DNA from 3 places in the Nocardioides panacihumi genome. Region 2 is predicted to be linked to each of the others. Evidence: predicted binding sites of a transcription regulator. Region 2 holds the regulator's gene; each other region holds the start of a gene.
What was found. The regulator HrcA, encoded in region 2, represses chaperone genes, less so after heat shock. The targets are predictions, from matches to a motif close to TTGGCACTCGNNNNNNNCGAGTGCCAA.
Positions count from the first base shown of each region.

Region 1 (7,384 bases), on a different contig from region 2:
GATCTCCATGACGAAATGTTACGGCCGTTGCGCCCGACTCCCCGAATCGGCGGATCTCAGCGCGCCAGCGGCCTGAGCCCGCCCACCGGCACACGCACGGTGAGCTCGTCGGCGGCCATCCGGATCCGGCCGCGCAGCCCCGCGCCGAGCACCATGGGCAGCACGGCCTGGTTGTCGGAGCCGGTGGTCAGCAGGATCTCGTCGGCGTCGAGCGACTGGGCGATCCGGGCCGCGTCCAGGAGCAGTCGGGTCCCGATGCCGCGCCGCTGCCAGGCCGGGTCGACGGCGAGGTCGACCGGGCGCAGCGTAGCGCCGTCGTCATGGGTCACGGCCTCCCCGACGGTCGCGGTGCCGACGACCACGCCGTCGACGTACGCCGAGACGGCGTCGGGCTCCACGACGTACTCCGGTGTCGCGCCCGTCCCGAGCCGCCTGCCACCGCCCGTCGTCGCGGGCGGCGCGGCCTGCGTGCGGCTGAGCACGTCGTTGACGAGCGCCGCCATCGCGGTGCCGCGGGCGCGCTCGGTCTCGGTGAACGGCGCCGTGCGGTGCACTTGCACCTGGACGTCGCCGACCTCCATCTCCATGGTGTCGTGGACGACGTCGGGGTCGGTCGGCTCGGCCTCGGCGTCGAACAGCCGGGCGACGACCTCCGGGAACGACATCGGCCGTTCGAGGATGGCGCGCGCGGCCGTGACGTAGCGCGTGGGCTGGTCGTCGAGGGCTGCCTCGGTGCTCGCCTGCGTGACGACGTCGGTGCCGCCGGCGTCCGCGACGAGCGCGGTGACCTGCTCGGCCGTCCAGGCGTCGTCGGTGCTCAGCACCATCTCGTCGGTGACATCGTCGAGCCCCGGGAAGATCTGGAGACCGAGGATGTTGACCCCCGCCTCGCCGCACCGCTGCGCGAGCATGGCCAGGGTGCCGGGCTTGTCGGGCAGGGTCGCGCGCACTCTCCACAGCATGGCCACAGTCTGCCGGAATCCACGTTGCGCCCGTGTTTCCGCCGAGTCGGCGCATCCTCGCACCCCAGAAACGCCGAGTCGGCGCATCCTCGCAGCGTTGAAACGCCGAGTCGGCGCATCCTCGCAGCGTTGACTGCGAAGATGCGCCGACTCGAGCCTCTCAGCGCGTCAGGACGCGCCGACTCGGGCTGTCAGTGACCGTGTCCGTGGCCGTGACCGGCCGCGGGAGCGGGGTCCTCCTCCGCGGGCTTCTCGACAACCAGCGTCTCGGTCGTGAGCAGCATGCCCGCGATCGAGGTGGCGTTGACGAGCGCCGAGCGGGTGACCTTGACCGGGTCGATGACGCCCTGGGCGACCAGGTCGCCGTACTCACCCGTGGCGGCGTTGTAGCCCTTGCCGACACCGAGCTCGCGCACCTTGGTGGTGATGACGTAGCCGTTGTCGCCACCGTTCTCGGCGATCCAGCGCAGCGGCTCGTCGGCGGCCTTGCGCACGATGCGCACGCCCGCCGCCTCGTCGCCGGTCAGACCGAGGTCCTTCTCCAGCACCGAGACGGCGTGGATGAGCGCGGAGCCACCACCGGGGACGATGCCCTCCTCGATGGCCGCGCGGGTCGCGGAGACAGCGTCCTCGATGCGGTGCTTCTTCTCCTTGAGCTCCACCTCGGTGTGGGCGCCGACCTTGATGACGCAGACCCCGCCGGCGAGCTTGGCGAGGCGCTCCTGGAGCTTCTCGCGGTCCCAGTCGGAGTCGGTGTTCTCGATCTCGGCCTTGACCTGGTTGACGCGGCCCTCGACCTCGGCGGGGTCGCCCGCGCCGTCGACGATGGTCGTGTTGTCCTTGGTGATGACGACGCGACGCGCCTGGCCGAGCACCTCGAGGCCGACCTGGTCGAGCTTGAGACCGACCTCGGGGGCGATGACCTGACCGCCGGTCAGGGTCGCGATGTCCTGCATCATCGCCTTGCGGCGGTCGCCGAAGGCCGGGCTCTTCACCGCGACGGCGTTGAACGTGCCGCGGATCTTGTTGACGACCAGGGTCGAGAGCGCCTCACCGTCGACGTCCTCAGCGAGGATGAAGAGCGGCTTGCCGGACTGGATGACCTTCTCGAGCAGCGGGAGCAGGTCCTGGACCGCGGAGATCTTGCCCTGGTGCAGCAGGATGTACGGGTCGTCGAGGACGGCCTCCATGCGCTCCGGGTCCGTCACGAAGTACGCCGAGATGTAGCCCTTGTCGAACTGCATGCCCTCGGTGAACTCGAGCTCGGTGCCCGTGGTGTTGGACTCCTCGACGGTGATGACACCGTCCTTGCCGACCTTGTCGAACGCGTCGGCGAGGAGCTCGCCGATGTGGCTGTCGCGGCTGGAGATGGTCGCGACCGCGGCCATGTCCTCCTTGCTGTCCACGTCGCGAGCGGCGGCGTGCAGCGCGTCGCTGACGGCGCTCGCGGCGGCGTCCATGCCGCGCTTGAGGCCCATCGGGTTGGCGCCGGCGGCAACCGCGCGGAGGCCCTCGTGGACCATCGCCTGGGCGAGCACGGTCGCGGTGGTGGTGCCGTCACCGGCGACGTCGTTGGTCTTGGTGGCGACCTCCTTCGTCAGCTGGGCGCCCAGGTTCTCGAACGGGTCGTCCAGCTCGATCTCACGAGCGACGGTCACACCGTCGTTGGTGATGGTCGGGGCGCCCCACTTCTTGTCGAGGACGACGTAGCGGCCCTTGGGGCCGAGGGTCACCTTGACGGCGTTGGCGAGGGCGTCGACGCCACGCTCGAGCGCGCGGCGAGCACCCTCGTCGAACTCCAGGATCTTCGGCATGACTCTCCTTTGAGATCAGGTTGGGACGGACAGGCAGCGCGGGACGTCATACGCGATGCGCCCTAGGGCGACCGAGGCGTATGACGTCCCGCGTCAGCTCAGTGGCGTCGGTGGATCAGGACTCCACAACTGCGAGGATGTCGCGGGCGGAGAGGATCAGGAACTCCTCGCCGCCGTACTTGACCTCGGTGCCGCCGTACTTGCTGTAGATGACCTTGTCGCCGACCTTGACGTCGAGCGGAACGCGGTTGCCGTTGTCGTCGATGCGACCGGGGCCGACGGACAGGACCTCGCCCTCCTGGGGCTTCTCCTTGGCCGTGTCCGGGATCACCAGGCCGGAGGCGGTGGTCTGCTCAGCCTCGACCTGCTTGATGACGATGCGGTCCTCGAGAGGCTTGATGTTGATCGACACGTGTCGACCTCCCCTTCCAAATCAGCAGAGCCAAATCGACAGAGCACTCGTCGATGGGCGATCTGTAATTGACGTCTTCGCCTGCGTGGCTCCAGCGCCGTCGCGGGGGTCGCCGTGGCCTGCAGGCAGTTGGCACACTCGGGTCGAGAGTGCCAACCGAGACGTTAGCACTCGCCCCGAATGAGTGCCAGGGCGGTGGCGTTCGCTGTCAGCGGAGAGCACCTGAAAGAATCGCCGGATGGAGCTCGACGCGTTCTCCTGGCTGTTGACCGAGCCGGGCCAGCGGCTGCTTGCGCGAGCGTGCGAGCTGCGCGGCGAGGACCCCTTGCGCGCACACACCCTGCTGAGGAAGGACGCCGAGGCGTCCTACGTCGCCGTGGCACTCAGCCAGGCCGAGCTCCGGGCGAAGGCGGTCGCGAAGTTCGGGGCGCTCGCGGAGCGGATGTACTTCACCCCGGACGGCCTCGAGCAGGCGACCCGGCTCCGGGTCGCCGAGCACCGCGCGGCGCGGCTGGCGGCGTACGGCGCACGCACCGTCGTCGACCTCGGCTGCGGCATCGGCGGCGACCTGATCGCGGCCTCGCGGGCCGGCCTGATCGTGGCCGGCGTCGACCTCGACCCCGAGCGGGTCGCCGTCGCGCAGGCCAACCTGGACGCGCTCGAGCTCCCCGGCGCCGTCCAGGTCGCCGACGCGACGGACGTCGACCACGCGGCGTTCGAGGTGGCCTTCGCCGACCCGGCCCGGCGCGGCGCCCGCGGCCGGGTGTTCAGCGCCGAGGGATGGACGCCGCCCTGGTCGTTCGTCGAGTCGCTGCTGACCCGCGACGCCTGCGTGAAGGCCGCGCCGGGCATCCCGCACGAGCTGGTCCCGTCCGACGTCGAGGCCGAGTGGGTCAGTGACCACGGCGAGGTCAAGGAGGCGGCGCTGTGGGCCGGCGGCCTCGCGACGGTACGCCGACGGGCGACCGTGATCGGCGACGGCGGCCTCGCGACGCTGACCGACGAGGACGTCCCGCCGCCGGGATCGGGCCCTGCCGCGACCCGGCCGGTCGGCTCGTTCCTCTACGAGCCGGACGGGGCCGTGATCCGCGCCGGCCTCGTCACGACGGTCGCCGCAGGCGTCGACGGCGGGCTGGTCGACGAGCACATCGCCTACGTGACCTCCGACGAGTCGTTCCACACGCCCTTCGCGACGGGCTACCAGGTGCTCGAGGAGCTCCCCTACCGGGAGCGCGCTCTGCGAGCCGCGCTGCGCGAGCGCGGCGTGGGGCGGCTGACCATCAAGAAGCGCGGAGTCTCGGTCGTTCCGGAGCAGCTGCGACGCGCGCTCTCGCTCCACGGGCCGAACGAGGCCACAATCGTGATGACGCGGGTCGCCGGCGAGGGGACCTGCCTTCTGGTGAAGCCGTTCTGATGACCGGACCGAGATGACTGAGGAGTTCCTCGTCCTGGGTCGCCCCCCGCGACCGCCACGGCGAGGGCGCTGGGCCGGGCGCGGCCCGAGGATCGCGGTCGCGGCCGCGCTGGCCGGACTCGTCGGTTGGGCGGTGTGGCACGGCGTGGCGGACAAGCCCGGCGCGACGCCGCGGCACCCGGCGACTCCCCCCGTCCCGGGCAGCACGGAGACGGGCTTCATCGCCCACGATCCGCCGGCGGTCCCCTACCTCCGCTCCGGCACGCTGATCAGTCCCGACGGACGGGCCGTGGGCATCCCCGACGGCTCCTGGACCGACTTCACCGAGCTCGCCGACGGCCGGCTGGTGCTGGTGCAGCAGAAGAGCCTCACCGTGGTCGGTCGACAGCGCCGCAGCTACGGTCTCGACGGCGCCATCACGAGTCGCCCCGACGGAGCAGCCGTCGCCTGGACGGGGACCGACGGCCGCGTGCGCCGGCTCGACACCGGCAGCGCCGAGCCGGTCGTCGTGCCCGGCGGCCGGCAGCTCTCGCCGGCCTGTCGAGGGATCCGCATCGACGGGCGGCCGGAGCCCGGCTGGCAGACCTGTGACCGCGACGGTGGCCTGCTCAGCCCAGACGGGACCTACTTCGCCTCGGTCGGCTCCGTGTCGGTGACGCTGGCGCCGCGTGCCGACATCACGGCCGGCGTCTCCACGGCCTTCCTGGGCGTCGTCCTCGACGCGGTCTGGGAGGACGACGGGCACCTGCTCGTCGTGGTCGTCGCGGCCGACGAGGCCCGTCTGATGCGGGTCGGGGTGATCGGCGACACCGAGGACCTGATCGCCCCGGTCCGCGGCGCGAACGACCGCACCCGACCGGTGCTGGTGCTGCCGGCGACGGCCATGCAACCCTGACGCGCCCGATCGCGTCCTCCTCTCAACAGCACGAGGAGGACAGGATGTACCGCACAGCACTCGTCCACGGGGTCGACCGAGGAGGTGGGAGGGGCGTGACCGCCGACACCAGGGACGCCGAGTTCGCGGCGTACATGCATGCACGGCAGCGCGCCCTGCTCCGCACCGCCTTCCTGCTGACGGGCAACGTGCACACGGCCGAGGACGTCGTGGCGACCGCGCTCGCGAAGCTCTACCTCGCGTGGGACAAGGTCCGTGACCGCGAGTCGATCGACGGCTACGTCCGGCGGATCATCGCCAACGAGACGACGTCGCTGTGGCGGCGCCCCTGGCGCCGGCGCGAGATCGCCGCCGAGGTGCTGCCCGAGCACGGCCGCGAGGACGCGTACGACGACGGGCGGGCCGCCGCCGTCTGGGAGGCGGTCTCGTCGCTGCCGCCGCGGCAACGCGCCGTCGTGGTGCTGCGCTACTACGAGGAGCTGAGCGAGGCGGAGATCGCCGACGTGCTCGGCATCTCGCCCGGGACGGTCAAGTCCCAGGCCAGCCGGGCGCTGGCCACCCTCCGCACGAACCACCCGACCCTCGCCTCAGGGCTGGAGGAGCGATGAACGACATCAAGGACGCACTGACCAGGATCGCCGACGGTTCCGCGCCCGACCGGCTCTCCCTCGAGCACGTGCAGGGCCGCGCCCGCCAGATCCGCCGCCGTCGTACGGCGACCGCGATCATCGGCTCCGCCGCCACGGTGGCCGTCATCGCCGGTCTCGGCGTTGCCGTGATGCCCTCGAGCTCGCACCGCGGCGCCGTGCCCCCCGCGACCCAGAGCGTGTCGCCGTCGCCCACCACGGCCGGCGACGCGAACGCGGTCGGGCCGGTCCACCACGTCAAGCTCGACGTGCCGGCCGAGCAGACCTTCGGCAGCGACCCGCAGGTGCCCTACTGGTCGCAGGGGCAGATCATCGACACCGACGGCACCGCCACACCGCTCCCGGACCGGCCGTTCACGTTCGCCAAGGACCCGGTCTCGGGCGGCTGGGTCGTGGTCCGCGTGGGTGAGGCCCACGCGGAGATGGTCCGGATCGACGCGAAGGGCGCCCTCATCGGCAAGCCGGTCCCGACCTTCGAGCACGGCCTGGCCGTCGGCCCCGACGGGCAGCTCACCACGCTCACCCAGGCGCAGGGCCACTGGACGCTGACCGTCGGCCAGGACCAGGTGTCCCTCGGCCGGACGATCGAGTGGGCGGCCATCAAGGGCTTCACACCCAAGCGCGAGGTCGTGCTCGACATCGACGGCGCCGCCCGCCTGGCGGACGCCTACAACGGGATCGTCACCGACCTCCCGGGGGCGGCCACAGCCGTCCCGTCGTCCGCCTACCCCCTGACCGCGATCGGGCGCGAGGACGGCACGTGGGTCGCACAGCGCGAGGACGGCACGACGCAGTGGGGCCTCGACTGGGCCGGGGTGAACTCCTTCAGCCCCGACGGCCGCTACGTCGCCCTGGTCGGCGACCCGCAGCACCGGATCGCGGGCAGCGCCGACTGGGACTCCGAGCACGCCACGAGCACGATCTGGGTCAGGACCGCCGCCGACCTGCTGCCGGTCGCTGCCTTCGTCGCACCCGACGGCGGCTACTTCTGGAGCTGGACGTGGGACGGTGACGACCTGCTCGCGACGGTGTTCCTGAAGGGTCAGTGGAGCTTGGTGCGGCTGTCGCCCGACGGCTTCACGGTCGGGCGCGCCACGGCTCAGCCGGGTGGCGGTGAGGCGCCGGCGTACGTCTTCGGGGCCCACTGACCCCCGCGTCCGTGACATCCGTCAGGGGTGCGGCGTGATGTTCGTCCGGACCTCGCCGAGAGCGTCCTGAGCGACCCCGCGCGGCCGATACG
Region 1 covers NZ_BAAAPB010000002.1:1,017,252-1,024,635, forward strand. Annotated here, with positions in the region: gene guaB (IMP dehydrogenase) at 1-9, opposite strand, end outside; gene ABD205_RS14100 (GNAT family N-acetyltransferase) at 57-962, opposite strand; gene groL (chaperonin GroEL) at 1,154-2,776, opposite strand; gene groES (co-chaperone GroES) at 2,892-3,188, opposite strand; gene ABD205_RS14115 (class I SAM-dependent methyltransferase) at 3,427-4,602, shown strand; gene ABD205_RS14120 (hypothetical protein) at 4,616-5,497, shown strand; gene ABD205_RS14125 (SigE family RNA polymerase sigma factor) at 5,593-6,105, shown strand; gene ABD205_RS14130 (hypothetical protein) at 6,102-7,292, shown strand.
Region 1: a site for HrcA is predicted at 3,353-3,379, ahead of groES (co-chaperone GroES). Genes of this name have one in related genera too.

Region 2 (7,384 bases):
CGCGGTGGGTCGGCGGCTTCACCGACGCGTTCCGGCGACCCGACCTCATGCACCCGCTGTCCTCCGCCAGCCGTCGCGAGATGCAGCAGCTGCAGCGCCTGATCGGCGTCTCCGGCGCCCTCTCCGTCGACGTGCCGGTGGGCGGCGCCGCCCTCGCCGCGAGTGCCGCGGGCTATGGCTTCGGGCTGTTCGTGGAACACCACAGCGACCACGGCGACGTCGTGCAGCACTCCGGCGGCTATCCCGGCTACGGGTCGCACATGCGCTGGCACCCCGAGACCGGCCTCGGCGTCATCGCCCTCGCGAACGGCACCTACGCCGCTCCTGTCGACGTCTGCCGCGACGCGCTCCGGGCGCTGGTGGCGGGTGAGCGCACGGCTGCCGCCTCGCCCACCGCCAGCCGGGAGGTCGTCGAGGCGGTGTCCGCGAAGCTCCGCACGAGCGGCGACCCGTTCAACGACGACCTGTTCACCTTCAACGTCGAGCTCGACGTGCCCGAGGCCGAGCGGCTCGAGCAGCTGTCGGCCGCGCGCGCCCTGGTGGGGGCGCCGAGCGGTCCCGCGGAGGAGCCGTACGCCGAGGGCCTGGGTCAGGCGTCGTGGTCGGTGCCGGCCGAGCGAGGTCGCTACGACGTCGAGATCAAGGTCGCGCCCACGCCCGAGCCGGCAGTGCAGTCGCTCAAGCTCACTGCCGTCCCGGACCCGCCCGAGGCGCTGGCATCGGTCGCGGCGCGTGCGGTGTCGGGTCAGGCTCCGACCGGCGGCGCCGGCGGCACGTTCGGGCGGGCGCTCGCCGCCGCACAGGCCCTGGGTGGCCCGGCACGGATCGCCGGCGTGCTCGCCGGCGACGGGGAGAGCACCGCGACGTTCGTCGTACGTGCGGGGACGATGTGGTGGCGGCTCGAGGTCACCCGTGCAGACCCGGCACCGGCGCTCGCCCTCACCGCCTGCCCGACCGCCGAGCACGCCCGGCTCGCGCACCGATTCAGCCGCTGACCGAGCGCGCCGGATACTGGAGACATGCCTTCCGCGCTGCCCGACGGTGACCCCGTCCCGACCGACGGGCGCCTGCCGGGGTCGGCGCTCGACGGACTCGGCGCGCGGCCGCTCGGCTTCTACGTGCACGTGCCGTTCTGCACGGTCCGCTGCGGCTACTGCGACTTCAACACCTACACGGCCCTGGAGCTGGGACCGGTCGGCGGACATCCCGGCGCGAGCCGCCAGACGTACGCCGACGCCGCGATCGCCGAGATCAGGCAGGCGCGTCGCGTGCTGGGGACGCGCGACGTCCCCGTCGAGACGGTCTTCTTCGGCGGCGGCACGCCGACGCTGCTCGACGCGGGCGACCTCACCCGGATCGTGGCGGCGATCAGTGACGAGTTCGGGCTGACCGCCGACGTCGAGGTGACGACCGAGGCGAACCCCGACAGCGTCACCCCGGACTCGCTGCGCGTGCTGCGGGAGGGTGGCGTCAACCGGCTCTCGTTCGGCATGCAGAGCGCGGTGCCGCACGTGCTGGCGACGCTGGACCGCACCCACGACCCGCGCCGGGTGCCGGACGTCGTGCGCTGGGCCCGGGAGGCCGGGTTCGAGCAGGTCAGCCTCGACCTGATCTACGGCACGCCGGGGGAGTCGATCGCCGACTGGGAGACCAGTGTCGAGGCGGCGCTCGCCTGCGAGCCCGACCACCTGTCGGCGTACTCGCTCATCGTCGAGGAGGGCACCGCGCTGGCCCGCCGGGTCCGGCGCGGCGAGCTGCCGATGCCGGACGAGGACGACCTGGCGGACAAGTACGTCCTCGTCGACGAGCGGGTCCGCAAGGCGGGGCTGGAGTGGTACGAGGTCTCGAACTGGGCCCGCGACGAGGCCAGCCGGTGCCGCCACAACCTGCTCTACTGGACCGGCGCCGACTGGTGGGGCGTCGGGCCGGGCGCGCACAGCCACGTCGGCGGCGTGCGCTGGTGGAACGTCAAGCACCCGGTCGCGTACGCCGACCGGATCGCCGCCGGAGTGAGCCCCGCACACGCCCGTGAGGTGCTGAGCGACGAGGACCGCCACGTGGAGAGGGTCCTCCTCGAGCTGCGGCTCGACACGGGGCTGCCGCTCGAGGTGATCGACGACGCGGGTCGCGCCGCCGTACCCGACCTGGCGCAGAGGGGTCTGGTCACCGTGAGCGGTGACCGGCTCGTCCTCACACCGCAGGGTCGGCTGCTCGCCGACGGGGTCGTGCGGGAGCTGCTGCCCTGAGGCTGTGGGGTCCTCCCCGGGTTCCGACCCAGGGGCGGACCGGGGTGGATCCCGATGGAGCTGGGCGGCCGACGGGCCTACCGTCGTAGGCATGAGCGCAACGACCCTCTACCGCCCCCGCAACGGCCGCGTGATCGCCGGAGTCTGCGCCGGCATCGCCTACCGCTTCGGCTGGGACCCGACACTGGTCCGGGTGATCGCCGTGCTGTCGATCCTCCTGCCCGGCCCGCAGGTGCTGGCCTACATCCTGCTCTGGATCATCATGCCGAACGAGGATCGGCGCACGTACTAGCCCGCGACGGGCGCCTCGGCCGTGACCCAGTCGATGAGCTCCTCGACCCGACCGAGCAGCTCGGGCTCGAGGTCGTCGTAGGACCTGACCTTCGACAGGATGTGCTGCCACGCGCGGGCGATGTCCGCCTGGTCGCGGTGCGGCCAGCCGAGGTGCTGGCAGACGCCCTTCTTCCACTCGATGCTGCGCGGGATGGTCGGCCACGTGCTCAGCCCGAGCCGGTCGGGCTTGACCGCCTGCCAGACGTCGATGAACGGGTGGCCGACGATCCGCACGTGCTTCCCGGCGGGGGAGCGCACGATCGCGTCGGCGATCCGCGACTCCTTCGATCCCTTCACCAGGTGGTCGACGAGCACGCCGACCCGGCGCTGCGGCCCGGGCTTGAAGTCGACGAGGTGGTCGGCGAGGTCGTCGACGCCGCCGAGGAACTCCACGACCACGCCCTCGATGCGCAGGTCGTCGCCCCACACCTTCTCGACCAGCTCCGCGTCGTGGCGCCCCTCGACGAAGATGCGGCTCGCCCGGGCGACGCGGGCCGGGGCGTTCGGCACCGCGATCGACCCCGACGCCGTGCGCTGCGGGCCGGTCGGCGCGGCCGCGCGCACCGGTGCGGTCAGGATCACCGGGCGCCCGTCGAGCAGGAAGCCGGCCCCGAGCGGGAAGGTCCGGCGGCGGTTGCGCCGGTCCTCCAGGGTCACCGTGCCGAGGTCTCGCTCGACCGCGACGATCTCGCCGACCCAGTCGGTGCCCGCCCCGTCGATCGCGACGGCCTCCACGACGGCGCCGATCTCCGCCGGCGCCTCCACGGCGCGGCCGCGCTTGGGGGCGCGCCAGTCGGTGGAGAGGACGTCGGAGCCGTAGCGGTCAGCCATGCTACGAATTGTCCCAGGAGCCACCCCCGTCCCAGCAGCAACACGCGGGGCCGGGCCGGGGCTACGCCAGCGGGAGGCCCCGGGCGGCTCGCGGGAGCTGGGAGTATCCGCGGGCGATCGCTCCGTCGAAGCGCCAGTCGTCCGTCGGCCACGGCCACTCGGTGGCTCCGGCCGCCTCCTGGACGGGCACGCCGCGGCCCGCGAGCTCGCGGATGTTCGAGGTCACCCAGGCCAGGTCGTTGCGCTGCTGCTCCACCCACGACCGGTCGACCGGCAGCCCGTGACCGGGCACCACGACGGAGGACGTGGTGAGCATGCCGAGCACGACGTCGATCGTGAGCGCCCACTCCAGGGGATAGGAGTCCTCGCCGTAGACCGGTGGCCCCGACTCCTCCAGCAGGTCGCCCGCGAGCACCACGTCGGCGTCCGGCACCCGCACGACGAGGTCGCCGGCGGTGTGCCCGCGGCCCGGGTGGGCGAGCTCGACGAGCCGGTCGCCGAGGTCGATGGCCGCGACGCTCGCGAACGTCGTGTCGGCGGGCACGATCTCGGTGGCGATGATCTCCGCGGCCCTCGGGTCGGACGGGTCTGCGCCGTAGCGCGCCTTCGCTCGCTCGCCCGAGGCGATCGTGTTGACCGCGGCCACCTCCGTGGCGTGGATCGGCACGACGCCGTACGCCGCCCGCAGCTCGGCGTTGCCGAAGGTGTGGTCGAAGTGCTCGTGGGTGTTGACGATCCGTGTCACGCCGCCGACGCCGAGGCGGCGTACGTCCTCGACGACCTGGCGGGCGGCTGCTGCGGAGGCGTGGGTGTCGACCACGACCAGCCCTGCCGAGCCGCCGATGAGCGTCACGTTGACGTCCCACCACTCGTAGCGTGCGAGCCAGACGCGGTCCGCGATCTCCTGGAAGCCGGTGTCGGTCACCGCAGCAGCGTAGGGGCAAGGAGTGTCGCGAGGCCGGCGATCCTCGACCGCCCTTGTACGATTGGCACTCCAAACGGGTGAGTGCCAAGGCATCGGCACCGTACGTCGGCAGGAGGTGCCGCATGCAGAACGACCGCAGGCTGGCGGTGCTCCGAGCGATCGTCGAGGACTACGTGTCCACCGAGGAGCCCGTCGGCTCCAAGGCGCTGGTGGAGCGGCACGGGCTGGGTGTCTCGCCCGCGACCGTGCGCAACGACATGGCCGTCCTCGAGGAGGAGGGCTACATCGCCCAGCCGCACACGAGTGCGGGCCGGGTGCCGACCGACAAGGGCTACCGGCTCTTCGTCGACAAGCTCAGCACGGTCAAGCCGATGAGCCAGGCGGAGCGGCGCGCGATCGCCAGCTTCCTGGACGGCGCGGTCGACCTCGACGACGTCGTGCAGCGCTCCGTACGCCTGCTCTCGCAGCTGACCCGCCAGGTGGCGGTCGTGCAGTATCCGACGCTCGCCCGCTCGACGGTGCGCCACGTCGAGCTGGTCGCCCTCACCCCCAGGCGGCTCCTCGTCGTCCTCATCCTCTCGACGGGCCGGGTCGAGCAGCGTCTGGTGGAGCTGCCCGCGGCGGTCGACGAGGACTCCCTCGGCGACCTGCGCGCGAGGGTCAACCGCGCGGCCACCGGCGAGGTGATCGCGGACGCCGCGACGGCCCTCCGGGCGCTGCCGGCCCAGGTCGCCCCGCACGAGGGCGCGGCGGCGGTGGTGGTCGACACCCTCGTCGAGGCGATGTCGGACCACCGCTCGGACGAGCGGATCGCGGTCGCCGGCGCCTCCAACCTGGCGCGGTACGGCGACAGCTTCGAGACCTCGGTGAGGCCGCTTCTCGAGGCGCTGGAGGAGCACGTCGTGCTGCTCAAGCTGATCGGCGAGGCCACCGCCGGCGGCCTGGTGACGGTGCGGATCGGCGCCGAGGGACCCTACGAGCAGCTCTCGTCGACCAGCGTCGTGACGACCGGCTACGGCCCGGGCGACTCGGCTCTGGCGACGCTCGGCGTCGTGGGCCCGACCCGGATGGACTACCCCGGCACGATGGCGGCCGTGCGAGCGGTGGCGCGGTATGTCTCGCGCATCCTCGACGAGGCCTGAGCGCCGCCCGGACAGCAAGGAAGAGAAACACGTTGGATCCCTATGAGCTCCTCGGCGTCGACCGCGACGCCGACGACGCGACCATCAAGAAGGCCTACCGGAAGCTGGCTCGGGAGTACCACCCCGACGTCAACCCGGACCCGGTCGCCCAGGACAGGTTCAAGGAGGTCTCGCACGCTTACGAGATCCTCTCGGACCCGCAGAAGCGGGCGGCCTACGACCGGGGTGGGGACCCGTTCAGCGGAGGGTTCGGCGCCGGAGCCGGCTTCTCCTTCACCGACATCATGGACGCCTTCTTCGGCGGCCAGGGCGGTGCCGCGGCCGGTCGCGGGCCGCGCCCGCGGGTGCGCCGCGGGCAGGACGCCCTGATCCGGCTCGAGGTCGACCTGGCCGAGGCGGCGTTCGGCGTCACCCGCGAGCTGAAGGTCGACACCGCCGTCACCTGCGAGACGTGTCACGGCGACGGCGCGGCCCCCGGGTCGAAGCCGATCACGTGCGAGACCTGCGGCGGTGCCGGCGAGGTCGCGCACGTGCAGCGCTCGTTCCTCGGCGAGATCCGCACGCTGCGCCCCTGCGCGGCCTGCCGCGGCTTCGGCACGATCATCCCCGAGCCCTGCCGCGAGTGCAGCGGCGACGGTCGGGTCCGCACCCGTCGTACGTTGACCGTCAAGATCCCGGCGGGCGTCGACGACGGCACCCGCGTGCAGCTCGCCGGCCAGGGCGAGGTCGGCCCCGGCGGCGGCCCCGCCGGCGACCTGTACGTCGAGATCCAGGTCGCCCGCCACCCGGTCTTCAACCGGCAGGGCAACGACCTGCACTGCACCGTGACGGTCCCGATGACCGCCGCCGCGCTCGGCACCACGCTCACCCTGCCGACCCTCGAGGCCGACCTCGTCTCCGAGACGTCGTCGTCCGACCTGGTCACGTCGTTCGAGCTGGAGGTCAAGCCGGGCACGCAGTCGGGCACCGACCAGACCATCCGTGCGTACGGCGTCCCGGGCCTGCGCGGCGGCCGCGGCGACCTCATCGTCACGGTGATCGTCGAGACGCCCACCTCGCTCGACCCGGCACAGCAGGAGCTGCTCGAGCAGCTGGCCGGCCTGCGCGGCGAGACGCATCCGTCGGGTCAGCTGCGCGCCGCGTCGAAGGGCGTCTTCGGCCGCCTGCGCAACGCGTTCAACGGCCACTGAGAGCACGCTGATGTCCCTCCCGGTCCATCTGGTGCCGACCCTCGCCGACATCGTCGCGGGCTCGTCGGTGACGGTGGAGGGGGACGAGGCGCACCATGCGGTCGCCGTACGCCGCCTGCGCGTCGGCGAGTCGGTCGTGCTCACCGACGGGGCCGGGCTGTCGGTCGTGGGCTCGGTCGCGTCGACGGGCAAGCGCGTCTTCACGGTGACGGTCGTGTCGGTGTCCTCGGCCCCCGAACCAGCGCCGGCATTCACGGTCGTGCAGGCCCTCCCGAAGGGCGACCGGGGCGAGCTCGCGGTCGAGGTGCTCACCGAGATCGGCGTCTCCACGGTCGTGCCTTGGGCCGCGTCGCGCTCCGTCGCCGTCTGGAAGGGCGAGCGCGCGGAGAAGTCCCTCGCCAAGTGGCGTGCCACCGCTCGTGAGGCCGCCAAGCAGGCGCGCCGCTCCTGGTTCCCCGAGGTGGCCCCGCTGGCGTCGACCGCCGACGTGCTGACGCGCATCGTGGCCGCACCCGTGGCCGTCGTGCTCCACGAGGAGGCCGGCGCCCCGCTCTCGGCTGTCGCCCTGCCGGCCGAGGGCGAGATCGTGGTCGTCGTGGGCCCCGAGGGTGGCCTGTCAGCCGAGGAGGTGGCCGCGTTCGAGTCCGCCGGGGCCGTGACGGTGCGGCTGGGCACCGAGGTGCTGCGGACCTCCACCGCCGGGCTGGCGGCCGTGTC
Region 2 covers NZ_BAAAPB010000003.1:245,860-253,243, forward strand. Annotated here, with positions in the region: gene ABD205_RS15755 (serine hydrolase domain-containing protein) at 1-995, shown strand, start outside; gene hemW (radical SAM family heme chaperone HemW) at 1,020-2,246, shown strand; gene ABD205_RS15765 (PspC domain-containing protein) at 2,338-2,538, shown strand; gene ABD205_RS15770 (DUF3097 domain-containing protein) at 2,535-3,410, opposite strand; gene ABD205_RS15775 (MBL fold metallo-hydrolase) at 3,472-4,335, opposite strand; gene hrcA (heat-inducible transcriptional repressor HrcA) at 4,458-5,477, shown strand; gene dnaJ (molecular chaperone DnaJ) at 5,510-6,667, shown strand; gene ABD205_RS15790 (16S rRNA (uracil(1498)-N(3))-methyltransferase) at 6,678-7,384, shown strand, end outside.

Region 3 (7,384 bases), on a different contig from region 2:
TGCAGGGCGGCGGGCTCGGCAAGGTCGTCATGGCCGAGGCCGAAAGGATCGGCCGCGAGGAGTGGGGCGCGACGACGATGGAGATGACCGTCATCTCGGTCCGCGACGAGCTCATCGCGTTCTACGAGCGGCGCGGCTACCGGCGTACGGGTGAGCTCTCGCCGTTCCCGTACGGCGACGAGCGGTTCGGTCTTCCGCAGCGCGACGACCTGGCCTTCGAGCGGCTCGTCAAGACGCTGGGCTGATCGCCGCCAGGCGCTCCACGAGGTGGGTCCGCTCGGCCTCGTTGGCGCACAGCGCGATCGCCGCGCTGAACGACGCCCGCGCCTCGGCGTCGCGACCGGCCCGCACCAGCAGCTCGGCCCGGGTGGCGGGGAGTCGGTGTCCCGCGAGCGCGACGGAGGCGAGCGCGGACAGTCCCGCCTCGGCACCCCGGGACTCCGCGACCGCGACCGCCCGGTTGAGGCGGACCACCGGGGTGTCGTGCACGGTGAGCAGCTCGTCGTACCTCGCGACGATCCGGTCCCATGCCGTGGCCTCGGCCGACGGTGCGATCGCGTGCTCCGAGGCGATCAGGGCCTGGAGCAGGTAGGGGGCCGGCGGGGCGTGCACCAGCGGCTCCAGCAGACCGAGCGCCTCCGCGATCTCGTCGCGGTGCCAGCGGGTCCGGTCCTGGTCGGCGAGCAGCACGATGGCGCCGTCGCTCACCCGGGCGTCGCGACGCGAGTGCTGGAGCAGCATCAGCGCGAGCAGCGCGTCGACCTCCGGCTCGGGCGACGGCAGGATGTCGCGCAGCACCCGCACGAGCCGGACGGCCTCGCCGGCAAGCTCCGTCCGTACGACGTCAGGGCCGCTGCCCGGCGCGTAGCCGGCCGTGAAGGCCAGGTAGGCGACGTCGGCGACGACGGCGACCCGCGCCTGCAGGGCGTCCGGATCCGCCGGCACCTCGAACGAGGCGCCGGCGAGGCGCTTGCGCGCCCGGGTCAGCCGGGCCGCCATCGTCGCGGTCGACTGGAGGAAGAGCCGGGCGATGTCGTCGGTGGAGACACCGAGGACGAGCCGCAGCGTGAGGGCGGCAGCGGCCTCCGGCGAGAGGGAGGGGTGCGCGCACAGCAGCACGAGTCGCAGCCGCTCGTCGGCGACGAGCTCGCCTCCGTCGGCCATCACGTGGGCAGCCTCCTGGGTCAGGGACGCCTCGACCTCGAGCAGTGGCATCCGCCGGGCGAGGACCGACTCGGTGCGGAGCCGGTCGACGATGCGCCGGCGGGCGGCGGTGAGGAGCCAGGCCGGCCCGTTGGCCGGCGTACCGTCGCTCGGCCAGGCGCGGGCCGCCGCCTCGAAGGCGTCGGCGAGGCCGTCCTCGGCCAGGTCGAGACGGCGGTACCGCGCGACGAGCAGGGCCAGCAGGCGGCCCCACTCGTCACGCAGCAGCTCCTCGAGCGCGGTCAGCGGATCGGCACCCCGCGCGTGGGGCGGACCTCGACCGCGGTGAGGTCGGGCAGCAGCCGGGCCAGGTCGACGGCCGTGTCCAGGTCGGCCACGTCGATGACGTAGTAGCCGGCCAGCTGCTCGACGGTCTCGGCGTACGGACCGTCCGTGACCGTGCGGGCGGGGCCGGGCTGCACCGTCCGCGCGTCCGCAGGCGCGAACAGCGCGTCGCCGTCGACGATCTCGCCGCGCTCCTGGACGGCCTTCGCGAACGTGCGGAAGGCGTCCATCGCGACGTCGCGCTGGTCCTCGGTCAGGGCGTCCCAGCGCGCGAAGTGGTCGCGCTCGGTCAGCAGCAGGAGGAAGCGCACCTCACTCGCCCCCGTGGTCGACGGTCGCCCGGACCTCGACGGGCGTGTCGGGACCGGCCAGGAGGGCGCAGACCTGGAGCAGGTCGTCCAGGTCGTCGGTCTCGACCACGTAGAAGCCGGTCAGCTGCTCGACGGTCTCGGCGTACGGCCCGTCCGAGACGAGCACGGCGCCCGCCGCGTCACGGCGCACCTGCTTGGTGGCGCGGGAGTGGGTCAGCTCGGCGCCACCGGTGATCTTGTGACCGCGCTCCTCGAGCATCGCCGCGAAGCGGCCGTGTGTCTCGTACATCGCGGCACGCTGCTCGGGCGTGGCGCGCTCCCAGGCGCTCTCGTCGCCGGGGAGCAGGACGGCATAGCTGGTCATCGCGATTCCTCTCGTGGTGGTGAGTCTGTCACCGCGATGACGGACGGCGGGAGTCCGAATCGACAGCCGCGGTCCAGTAGGTTTCTCCTTCGTGCCACGGATCCTGCTCGCGACCTACCAGCTGATGCCCGACGGCGAGCCCGGGGGCGGTGCCCTCCTCACGGCGCTGACGGCTCGGGGAATCGACGCCGCGTGGGCCCGCTGGGACGACCCGGCCGCGGACTGGGCGGGCGCCGACCTGGTCGCCGTGCGGTCCACCTGGGACTACTACCGGCGCGCACCGGAGTTCCTCGCCTGGGTGCGCGGGCTCCCTCGCCTGCTCAACGGCGCCGACGTGATCGCCTGGAACGCCGACAAGGCCTACCTGTGCGAGCTCCCGGCGGCGGGCATCCCGACCGTGCCGACCGAGCTGCTCGACGACGCCACCCTCGTCGACGGCCTCGCCACCGCCGTCGAGCGTTGGGGGACCGTGGTCGTCAAGCCGCGCACCGGTGCGGGAGGCGTCGGCGTGTGCGTCGTCTCCTCCGCGGCCGACGACAGGCTGGAGGGTCTCGTCGCGGCGCCGTGGGTCGTCCAGCCGCTCGTCGAGTCGGTGCGCACGACCGGCGAGACGAGCGTCTTCGTCTTCGCGGGCGCGCCGGCCGCGCAGGTGCAGAAGGTGCCGGGCGGCGGCGACATCAGGGTCAACGAGCTGTACGGCGGCAGCTCCCGCCCCGTCCCCCTCACGCGGGAGCACGCGGCCCTCGCCGAGGCCGCCGTCCGGGCCGCGGCCGACCGGCACGGCCACCCGATCGACTACGCGCGCGTCGACATGCTCACGTATGACGACCGGCTGGTCGTCTCCGAGCTGGAGCTCATCGAGCCGGGGCTCTACCTGGACGTCGAGCCGGGCAACGCCGACGGCTTCGCCGACATGGTGGCCGCGCGGCTGGCCGGCGGGGTCTGACGGGGGCGTCCTGCCGTTCCGCACGGGCGGTCAGGCGTACGTCTCCTTGCACTCGACAAGGGCGAGTGCTAAACATGGCGTTGGCACTCTCGCCATGAGAGTGCCACCTCCGGACCGGTGACGTTGGGTCGCTCCGTGGGTGGCGTGAAGGGATCGCCACCGCAGGACGATCGTGCCGTCGCGGGCAGCCCACCGGCCGGGACACGCACTTCCAGTGAAGGATCGCCAGGCAATGCCGAAGCTGATTGCTTTCAACGAGGAGGCCCGGCGCGGTCTCGAGCGGGGCATGAACACCCTCGCCGACGCCGTCAAGGTCACCCTCGGCCCGAAGGGCCGCAACGTCGTTCTGGAGAAGAAGTGGGGCGCCCCCACGATCACCAACGACGGCGTCTCGATCGCCAAGGAGATCGAGCTCGAGGACCCGTACGAGAAGATCGGCGCGGAGCTCGTCAAGGAGGTCGCCAAGAAGACCGACGACGTCGCCGGTGACGGCACCACCACCGCCACCGTGCTCGCCCAGGCGCTCGTTCGCGAGGGCCTGCGCAACGTCGCGGCCGGCGCGAACCCGATGGGTCTCAAGCGCGGCATCGAGGCCGCCGTCTCCGCCGTGTCGGAGCAGCTCCTCGCCCTCGCCAAGGACATCGAGACCAAGGAGGAGATCGCCTCCACCGCCTCGATCTCCGCCGCTGACACCACCGTCGGCGACATCATCGCCGAGGCGATGGACAAGGTCGGCAAGGAAGGCGTCATCACGGTCGAGGAGTCGAACACGTTCGGCCTCGACCTCGAGCTCACCGAGGGCATGCGGTTCGACAAGGGCTACATCTCGGCCTACTTCGTCACCGACCCCGAGCGCATGGAGACGGTCTTCGAGGACGCCTACGTCCTCATCGCCAACCAGAAGATCTCCAACGTCAAGGACCTGCTGCCGCTGCTGGAGAAGGTCATCCAGTCCGGCAAGCCGCTGGTCATCATCGCCGAGGACGTCGACGGCGAGGCTCTGTCCACGCTCGTCGTGAACAAGATCCGCGGCACCTTCAAGTCGGTCGCCGTCAAGGCTCCCGGCTTCGGTGACCGTCGCAAGGCCATGCTGCAGGACATCGCGATCCTCACCGGCGGCCAGGTCATCTCCGAGGAGGTCGGCCTCAAGCTGGAGAACACCGGTCTCGAGCTGCTCGGCCAGGCCCGCAAGGTCGTCATCACCAAGGACGAGACCACGATCGTCGACGGCTCCGGCGACGCTGCCCAGATCGAGGGCCGCGTCAACCAGATCCGCGCCGAGATCGAGAAGTCGGACTCCGACTACGACCGCGAGAAGCTGCAGGAGCGCCTCGCCAAGCTGGCCGGCGGCGTCGCCGTCATCAAGGTCGGCGCGGCCACCGAGGTCGAGCTCAAGGAGCGCAAGCACCGCATCGAGGACGCCGTTCGCAACGCGAAGGCCGCCGTCGAGGAGGGCATCGTCGCCGGTGGTGGCGTCGCTCTCGTCCAGGCCGGTGCCAAGGCGTTCGAGAAGCTCGAGCTCGAGGGTGACGAGGCCACCGGCGCGAACATCGTCCGCGTCGCGATCTCGGCCCCGCTCAAGCAGATCGCCATCAACGCCGGCCTCGAGGGCGGCGTCGTGGCGGAGAAGGTCGCGAACCTGCCCGCCGGTCACGGCCTCAACGCTGCCACCGGTGAGTACGTCGACCTGCTGGCCGCGGGCATCATCGACCCGGCCAAGGTGACCCGCTCGGCGCTGCAGAACGCCGCGTCGATCGCCGCGCTGTTCCTCACCACCGAGGCCGTCGTGGCCGACAAGCCGGAGAAGGCCGCGCCCATGGGCGGCGACCCGACCGGCGGCATGGGCGGCATGGACTTCTGAGTCCGGTCTCCCCGGACGTCGTACGGGTCGGTGGCTCCGGCCACCGGAACGTATGACGTCCCGCAAGGCAACAGGCAGGGCCCCCGCTACACGGCGGGGGCCCTGCTGTCGTCCGACCCCCGGACTCGGTGGTGTGCTGGGACCCGCTGCTGGGCACGAGCAGGGTTGACGTTGCAGACAGCACGGCCGGGCGATGGGAGGCTGGAGGCGTGGAGACCAGCAGGGCTGACCGTTTCGACCAGCTCGCACGGGCGTGCCTCGAGCCGCTGCGGCGCTACCTCGCGCGGCGCACCGACGCCGAGACGGCCGCCGACGTGCTCGGCGACACGCTGCTGGTGGCGTGGCGGCGCTTCGACGACGTACCGCCCGAGCCGCTGCCGTGGCTCTACGGGGTGGCTCGCAACTGCCTGGCGAACGCCGAGAGGGGTGTACGCCGACGGGCGCGCCTGGCAGCCAGGCTCGCCGACCAGCCGGTCGACGTGGAGCCGGCCGGGTCCGACGACCTGCTCGAAGCGCTCGAGGAGCTCGACGACACCGAGCGCGAGCTGCTCCGGCTCTGGGCCTGGGAGCAGCTCACCCCCGCCGAGATCGGGACGGCCATGGGGCTGACGCCCAACGCCGTCAGCATCAGGCTGACCCGCGCCCGCCAGCACCTGCGCGAGCTCATCGACGCGCCGCGAAAGACCGGCGACCTCGCCGGACATGAAGGGGCATGAGCGACTCACCGCACCCGTCCGACGCCGAGCTCCTCGCGCGGCTGCGCGGCGCCGATCCGGCCGGCGACCTGCCGGCGGCCGACGCCGACGACGTCGACCACCTGCTGCACCGCGTGGTCGACACCGATCTGCGCGAGACCGGCACCCACCGGCGCAACTCCTTGACCTGGCTGGTGGCCGCGGCCGCCGTCGTCGTCATCGCGGGCGGCGTCGTGTGGCGGCTGAGCGGCGATCACTCCCAGCCGGGCGTCGTGGCCGCGCCCGGCGCCAGCACGACCGCTGCCGCGGGCACGACCGAGCTCAGCGCGGCGCCCGCGACGGGGGGCCGATGCATTGTGCCGACGCCGGAGCTGCTCGCCGCCAAGCCGCTCGCCTTCGAGGGGAAGGTCGTGGGCATCGCGGACGGCGTGGTCACGATCCGGCCGACGAAGATCTACACGGGAGACGCGGGAGACCAGGTGACCGTGACGGGTGCGGCTCCGGGCGCCGCCGGAGCCCCGGAGGGCGACCCCGCGTTCGAGACCGGCCAGGACTACCTGGTGGCGGCCGAGGGTGGCCGGGTGCTCGGGTGCGGGCTGAGCGGACCCGTCGGCAGCCCGGAGGTGAAGGCCCTCTACGAGCAGGCGTTCCCGCAGTGACGGTCCGGGAGGGCGGCCCCGTCACGGTCCACGGACTGTTGCTCGCGGCCGGCGCGGGGAGCCGGATGGGCACGCCCAAGGCACTCGTCTCCGATGACGACGGCCCTTGGCTGCCGCGCGGCGTCGCCACGCTCCGCGAGGGCGGCTGCGCGGCGGTGACCGTCGTGCTCGGCGCCGCAGCCGAGGAGGCGCGGGCGCTGCTCACGGGCCCGGACGGGTCCGCAGGTCAGCACGACGTCACGGTCGTGGTCGCGCACGACTGGACCGAGGGGATGAGCGCGTCGCTGCGGGCCGGGCTCGGGGTGCTCGCCGGCACGGACGCCGACGTCGCGCTCGTGCACCTGGTCGACCTGCCCGACGTCGGCCCCGACGTGGTGCGGCGGGTCGTCGCGAGCGGCGCGGCGCTGGCCAGGGCGTCGTACGACGGTGTGCCGGGCCATCCCGTCCTGCTCGGCCGTGACCACTGGGAGTCGATCGCCGCCGGTGTGGCCGGCGACCAGGGGGCGCGCGACTACCTCCGCGCGCATGACGCGCTCCTCGTCGAGTGCGGCGACCTGGCGACCGGCGCCGACGTCGACCGTCGGGGCTGAGCGGCGCAGCGACCGCACCCAACCGGGGGCCAACGGCCGCGCAGGTAGCCTGGATCACATGGAGACCCTGTCCGCTCAGGAGCTGACGACCAGGCTCGGACGGACGGGCTACCTGTGCGACGAGGCGCTCGCCACCGTCACCTACCTCGCCCTACGGATGCAGCGCCCGCTGCTGCTCGAGGGCGAGCCCGGCACCGGGAAGACGGCGCTGGCCGAGGCGATCGCCGAGGCGCTGGAGCTGCCGTTGATCAGGCTGCAGTGCTACGAGGGGATCGACGCCACGCAGGCGCTCTACGACTGGGACTTCCCCCGTCAGATCCTCCACCTGCGCGCGCTGGAGGCGGCGGGTCGGGGGACCGATGTCGAGGAGGCCGAGAAGAGCCTGTACGACGAGCGCTTCCTGCTCGCCCGGCCCGTGCTCGCCGCCCTGAAGCAGAGCCCGGCCGTGCTGCTCGTCGACGAGGTCGACC
Region 3 covers NZ_BAAAPB010000001.1:30,129-37,512, reverse strand. Annotated here, with positions in the region: gene ABD205_RS00185 (GNAT family N-acetyltransferase) at 1-245, shown strand, start outside; gene ABD205_RS00180 (RNA polymerase sigma factor) at 229-1,398, opposite strand; gene ABD205_RS00175 (YciI family protein) at 1,446-1,799, opposite strand; gene ABD205_RS00170 (YciI family protein) at 1,801-2,163, opposite strand; gene ABD205_RS00165 (ATP-grasp domain-containing protein) at 2,255-3,109, shown strand; gene groL (chaperonin GroEL) at 3,342-4,970, shown strand; gene ABD205_RS00155 (RNA polymerase sigma factor) at 5,180-5,686, shown strand; gene ABD205_RS00150 (hypothetical protein) at 5,683-6,324, shown strand; gene ABD205_RS00145 (nucleotidyltransferase family protein) at 6,321-6,914, shown strand; gene ABD205_RS00140 (AAA family ATPase) at 6,973-7,384, shown strand, end outside.
Region 3: a site for HrcA is predicted at 3,155-3,181, ahead of groL (chaperonin GroEL). Genes of this name have one in related genera too.